Regions from separate parts of the Pantoea eucrina genome, predicted to be linked through region 1. Evidence: predicted binding sites of a transcription regulator. Region 1 holds the regulator's gene; the other holds the start of a gene.
What was found. The regulator CRP, encoded in region 1, controls carbon source genes, mostly activating them, when cyclic AMP is high. The targets are predictions, from matches to a motif close to ATGTGANNNNNNTCACAT.

Region 1 (3,417 bases):
CTGGTCTGAGCTGCATGAAACGGTCAATATTATGCCGCGGCGCGAGTTTCGCGGCTGATGCACTGCCGGATAATTCATGGTAACAATGCTCATCGCCCGACCTCACAGGGAGCACCCGTATGTCAGCCAGACACCCCGTTATCGCCGTTACCGGCTCCAGCGGCGCCGGTACCACGACAACCAGCCTTGCGTTCCGTAAAATTTTTCAGCAGCTGGGGCTGCATGCAGCCGAAGTAGAAGGCGACAGTTTTCATCGCTATACCCGGCCGGAAATGGATATGGCGATCCGCAAAGCACGCGATCTGGGTCGTCACATCAGCTATTTTGGTCCGGACGCCAATGACTTTGGCCTGCTGGAGCAGACGTTCCGGCGCTATGGCGAAAGCGGCATAGGAGAGTCGCGCAAATACCTGCACACCTATGACGAGGCCGTGCCGTGGAATCAGGTGCCGGGCACCTTTACTCCCTGGCAGCCGCTGCCGGAGAATACTGATGTGCTGTTTTATGAGGGACTGCACGGCGGAGTGGTTACGCAGCAGCATAACGTGGCGGAGCATGTTGATCTGCTGGTGGGCGTGGTGCCGATCGTCAATCTTGAGTGGATACAGAAACTGGTACGCGATACCAGCGAACGGGGCCATTCGCGCGAAGCGGTGATGGACTCCGTGGTACGGTCGATGGAAGATTATATCAACTACATCACGCCGCAGTTTTCGCGCACGCACCTTAACTTTCAGCGGGTACCGACAGTTGATACCTCTAACCCGTTCGCGGCGCGCGAGATCCCCTCACTGGATGAGAGTTTTGTGGTGATCCATTTTCGCGGCCTGGAAGGTATCGCTTTCCCCTATCTGCTGGCGATGATTCAGGGATCGTTTATTTCGCATATGAATACGCTGGTGGTACCGGGCGGCAAAATGGGACTGGCGATGGAGCTGATCATGATGCCACTGGTGCAGCGGCTGATTGAAGGAAAACGGATAGAGTAGAGGCCATGTCTGCCAGACGACGTGGCATCGGTCGCCATAAATGGCGACCCTGCAAAGCCTGTTTCACGGGTAGCGAGGTATGCGCACCGGCAGCTGTTACAGCTCAACTACCTCATGGCTGTGGGTGATCTCCACCCCTTTGCCGAGCATGATCGCCACCGAGCAATATTTTTCTGCCGACAGGTCAACCGCCCGCGCCACCGCTTTCTCGCTCAGCGCTTTGCCGCTGACGATAAAGTGCAGGTTAATCTGTGTAAAAATACGTGGTGCTTCTTCGCGCCGTTCTGAAGTCAGTTTGACCTCGCAGTCAGCCACGTCATTACGCCCTTTTTGCAGAATCGAGACCACATCAATCGCGCTACAGCCGCCGGCGGCCATCAGTACCATCTCCATCGGGCTTGGCGCTTTATCGCCTGAATTCCCGTCCATTAATAACTGATGTCCTGATGAGGATTCTCCGAGAAAGGTCAGCCCTTCCACCCATTTCACACGTGCCTGCATTATTCTTTCTCCTGAAGCGGCGTTTTGCGCCAGAGTACGCGTTCATCCGGCAAACAGCAATCGCCCGCCTGCTGAAGCGAGACAACACAAGACAGCCTGCAAAAGCTGTGCTACAAACAGAGCTGAAAATTTCTTCGTCGTGGCTGATGAGGACGGGCAGAATCAAAAGCAGAGCTTACACATCCGCCCGGATAATTTTTATTAACAGGACGCGCTGGACGATTTCATCGCCTGACAGGGAATGAATGCCCCTGTGTTTTGGGCACGATTACAATAGAGGATAATAGCGAATGGTTCTCGGCAAACCGCAAACAGACCCTACACTCGAATGGTTCCTGTCCCATTGCCATATTCACAAATATCCATCCAAAAGCACGCTGATCCATCAGGGTGAAAAAGCAGAAACGCTCTACTACATCGTTAAAGGTTCCGTTGCGGTACTGATTAAAGATGAAGAAGGCAAAGAGATGATCCTCTCCTATCTGAATCAGGGAGATTTCATCGGCGAACTCGGCCTGTTTGAAGAGGGCCAGGAGCGCAGTGCCTGGGTGCGTGCGAAAACAGCCTGCGAAGTTGCTGAAATTTCCTACAAAAAATTTCGTCAGCTGATTCAGGTTAACCCGGATATTTTGATGCGCCTGTCGGCGCAGATGGCACGTCGCCTGCAGGTGACATCAGAAAAGGTGGGTAACCTGGCTTTCCTGGATGTTACCGGCCGCATTGCGCAGACGCTGCTTAATCTGGCTAAACAGCCGGATGCCATGACCCACCCCGACGGTATGCAGATTAAAATTACCCGTCAGGAGATTGGTCAGATCGTGGGTTGCTCACGGGAAACCGTTGGTCGCATCCTGAAAATGCTGGAAGATCAGAACCTGATCTCCGCACACGGTAAAACCATCGTCGTTTACGGCACCCGCTAAGCTGTTTCACCCCCCACGGCGTGATGACACCATCACGCCGTTTCTGTTTGCGATAAGCTGATGTGGCGCCGAATCATCTATCATCCCGAAGTCAATTACGCTCTGCGTCAGACGCTGGTGCTGTGCCTGCCTGTCGCGCTGGGATGGCTGTGTGGCGATCTGCAAAAAGGCCTGCTGTTCTCGCTGGTACCCGCCTGCTGCAATATTGCCGGCCTTGATACGCCGCATAAACGCTTTTTCAAACGCCTGATCGTGGGCGGTACGCTTTTCGCCACCGGCAGTTTTCTGATCCAGTACCTCACCAACGCCGCGGTTCCGCTGCCGCTTATTATGCTGGTGCTGCCGCTGCTGATTGGCGTGACGGGCGAAATCAGTCCGCTGCACGGGCGTCTGCTGCCCGGCACGCTGATTGCAGCGATCTTTACGCTGAGCCTGGTGGGGCGTATGCCGATCTGGGTGCCGCCGCTGCTCTATATTGGCGGCACGTTCTGGTATGGCCTGTTTAACTGGTTCTGGTACTGGCTGTGGAAAGAGCAGCCGATGCGTGAAACGCTGAGCCTGCTCTATCGTGAGCTGGCTGACTACTGCGATGCCAAATATACCCTGCTGACACAGCTGACCGATCCGGAAAAAGCGCTGCCGCCGCTGCTGGCGCGCCAGCAGAAAGCGGTTGACCTGATCACCACCTGCTATCAGCAGATGCATATGCTTTCTGCCAGCCGCGATAACAGCCATAAGCGGCTGACGCGCGCTTTTCAGGTGGCGCTGGATCTGCAGGAGCATATCGCTGTCAGCCTGCACCAGCCGGAGAAAGTGCAAAAGCTGGTAGAACAGAGTCATGCGGAAGCGGTTATCCGCTGGAATGCAAAAACCATTTCGGCACAGCTCAGGCTGCTGGCCGATGCCATTCTCTATCACCAGCTGCCCGCCCGCTTTCAGATGGAAAAGCCGCTCGGCGCGCTGGAAAAAATTGCGCGGCAGCATCCGGATAATCCGGTTGGCCA
Region 2 (3,417 bases), 610 kb from region 1:
GTGGAACACAGCCTGCAGCATCTCAGCGATGAGGATATCAGCGCGATTGCGAAGTATCTGAAGTCGCTGGGCGCCAAAGATCCGCAGCAGGCGGTATTTACCCCGGATGATACGGTAGCGAAAGCGCTGTGGCACGGCGATGACAGCCAGCCGGGCGCGTCAGTCTACGTAGACAGCTGTGCTGCCTGCCATAAAACTGACGGTTCAGGCTATCAGCGCTTCTATCCGGCGCTGCGCGGCAACCCGGTCGTGATGGCTGACGATCCGGCTTCGCTGATCCACATTGTGCTGGTGGGCGGTACGCTCCCAGGCGTGAAAGGCGCGCCGACGGCCATCACCATGCCGGCATTTGGCTGGCGTCTCAGCGACCAGCAGGTTGCGGATGTGGTGAACTTTATTCGCAGCAGCTGGGGCAACGGCGTTACCACCCGCGTAACGGCTGGCGACGTGGCGAAGCAGCGTAAGGATAAAACGGTACAGCCTTATCAGGGCAGCGCGGATATCCACGCATTAGAGAAGTAAGCGCGCCTGCGGAGCATTAATTATCCGGGCCTGGTGCCCGGATTTTTTATGGGCGAAAAACAGCGACGGATCAGCCAAAGCCAGCGCGGGCGGGGGCTGAACGCGATCGTCTACACTTAGTGGTGAGTGCAAAAGCTCACTAACTGATAAGCGGAGGGAACGATGCAAGTAAGTCCTTATTTGTTTCTGTATGGTCGCTGTGAAGAAGCCATCGAATTTTACCTGCAGGCCACCGGCGGCAAAGTGCTGCAAAAAATGACCTTCGGCGATAATCCGGAGCAGGGAGAGCAGGTGGGCGATAAATCCGCACCGCCGCTGCCACCGGAAAAAATCATGCATGCACATCTGCAGATTGGTCAGGGCGAGCTGATGCTGAGCGACGGCGATACCAGCAAGCCACCGGCCTCTGAGCACGCGGGTTATGCGGTAAGCCTGGCAACCACTGACGAGAAAGAGGGCAAAGAGTGGTTTGATAAACTCTCTGCTGGCGGCAAAATCACGACCGAATGGCAGAAGACATTCTGGTCAGACGGCTTCGGCATGTTTATCGATAAGTTCAACATTCCGTGGCGTATCAACGTCGTGAAGTCGCAGGATTAACGCCTCTGTTTTTGCCCCTCCGGTGCTGCATCCGGCGGGGCAAAACTGCCATGCTTAGAAGTTGTAACCTGCCACCAGATAGTAACCCCAGCCGGTTGATTTCACTTCAAACGGACCATTGCCGAAATTCAGCTCCTGACCATCCGCCCACTGACCGCCGTTATGGAAATAACGCGCAACGGCAGAGACGTGCCAGTGGTCGTAGTTCAGTGATAAAATATGACTTGAGGCAACAGAGTTACTGGTGCGCGAGCGGTCAGATTTATCGCGCAGATCGGAGCCCCAGTCAAAGTTGGTGAAGCCGATATAGCTCAGCTTGCCGCCCCACAGGTCGGTAATTGGCACAAAGTATTTTACCTTGAAGCGGTAACCATCCCAGCTGTTCTCGTTGGCCGCACCGTAGTTTTCCCACTGATATTTGGCGTAAACGTTAAGCGAGAGGCCGACATCGCTGTGGGTGTCGATATCGGTACCGAGACCCATATACCAGGTGTTCTGCCGGTTGTCGCTGTTGCGGCCCATATCGTAGATATAGTTGTTGGCAAAGAACCACTCTTTAAACGGACCGAATGCCAGGCTGGTGCCCGCCAGCTTGTCGAGCGACAGACGCGGCTCAATTTCCATAAACAGCGGTGTGCCGTGATCGAAGATGCCATTGGCGTTGCTGTTGCCCGCACCGAAGAAGTTTGGCAAATCGATGTAGCCGTAAAAATCGAACCACTCCTGTTTGGTAAAGGCTTCATATTCCAGGTAGACGTCGTTATTAAACTGCGGCCCGAAACGGGTATGGGTGCTGCCCACCACGTTTACGCTCTGATGCCACCAGTCAGACAGATATTGCGGGTCGCTCTCTGCCTGCGCTGCGCCCATTCCGCTACCAATCAGTAATGCACCTGCTATCAACGATTTAAATTTCATTATTGTTTGACCACTTGCTGAGGATCGCCGCAGAGATGCCACGATCGAATGAGTACGTTCCCGGGTATTGAGCAGTATGCGGCGATAACGCGTGCTGACTGCCAGCCTTCAGGCCCGCGTAATGTGCCTGTAACAGAGCGTTAGAAAATAGATTTTCATCACATTTGTCAAAAAGTGTTGCAATAGGATTCAGTTATTTTGTGACAATTGTCACATATTCTATCTGCAGCGAACGGAACTCCGCAACCGTTTACGTGGTCGCGAAGAGGTACGATTGGGAGTGGGGCATGGACGCCGGTTCCGTTTGCTACGGGCACCGGTTCCGGGTTAAGCGCCGGTTCCGTTCGCCACGGAGGCGGTTCCGTTCGCCGTCAGCGGCGGCAGTAGCCTGTGCCCCGGCACGGCGACCGGGCAGAGGACGCCAGGCCGCGCCCTCTGCACTCCCCGGCCCTGCGCCAGCCCCGTCCGCCGCTGCGCGGTTCCCTCGCTCACGCCCGCTTCCCGGGGACCGGCCGCCATTCGCTCCTGCTCACCGCGCCCTTTCGCCGACGTCCTGTCGGCTCATCCCGGAACCGTGCCCTCCCTCGGCGGACCCGGATGGCGCTTCCCGCCGCTGCTGATTTTTTTCTCTTTCTTACGGTTTTTATGGCTGAAGGTTTCGTGAAAAGCTTCAGACCACACCGCAACACTTTTAAAAAAACAAAATGAAGGGTTTACAGGCGGGGAGTAAGGCGCTTCCCGCCGCTGCTAATTTTTTTCTCTTTCCTGGGATTTTTTATGGCGGTGGGCTCTGGTGGTTTGCGCTTTTTTTCTTTCTTAAATTTTTTATGGCTGAAGGTTTTGTGAAGAAGCTTCAGCGCACACCAGACCAAATTAAAAAAGAAATGAAGGGTTTACAGGCGATGGTAGAGGGCGCCATCCGCAGCGCCGGGCGCAGAGCGACGGCCAGGGCGAGCCGGCAGGACGCCGGCGAGAGCGCGGGCTGAGCAGGAGCGAATCCGCGCGGTCCGTTAAGGCCGGAGGGATAAGCCCGGGAATTCGCGAGGACGGCGCGGGGCGCGGATTGCTAAGGGGCGCGCCCACCCGCCCCTTAGCCCGTCCGCGTGCGGAGATGCCGCTGAAACTGCCAGAAGCCTGGCGGGCGGAACCCCCTCAGTGCCGCGCACTGCTTAGCGCACCCCTGCGCTGGCGGGCGGAACCCCTCCGGTGCCGCGCGCTGCCGCAATCAGCCCCGCGCGGCTCAGCGCCAGCCCCTATGGCAACGTCACCCGCACCCGCAGTCCGCAGCGCTCGCCCTGAGGGGTAAGACAGTTAGAGAGCGCCACCTGCATCTGATGCTTCTGCGCCACGCTGCGCACAATCGACAGGCCGAGACCG

Region 2: the regulator CRP is predicted to act here: its motif matches at 2,239-2,256, upstream of LAC65_RS01370 (nucleoside-specific channel-forming protein Tsx).

Annotation. Positions count from the first base shown of each region.
Region 1 covers NZ_CP083448.1:3,088,822-3,092,238, forward strand. The annotation lists gene LAC65_RS14735 (YheU family protein) at 1-58, shown strand, start outside; gene LAC65_RS14740 (phosphoribulokinase) at 120-989, shown strand; gene LAC65_RS14745 (OsmC family protein) at 1,086-1,490, opposite strand; gene crp (cAMP-activated global transcriptional regulator CRP) at 1,781-2,413, shown strand; gene LAC65_RS14755 (YccS/YhfK family putative transporter) at 2,474-3,417, shown strand, end outside.
Region 2 covers NZ_CP083448.1:307,056-310,472, forward strand. The annotation lists gene LAC65_RS01360 (c-type cytochrome) at 1-522, shown strand, start outside; gene yjdN (VOC family metalloprotein YjdN) at 685-1,122, shown strand; gene LAC65_RS01370 (nucleoside-specific channel-forming protein Tsx) at 1,177-2,040, opposite strand; gene LAC65_RS01375 (hypothetical protein) at 2,745-3,026, shown strand; gene LAC65_RS01380 (sensor histidine kinase) at 3,294-3,417, opposite strand, start outside.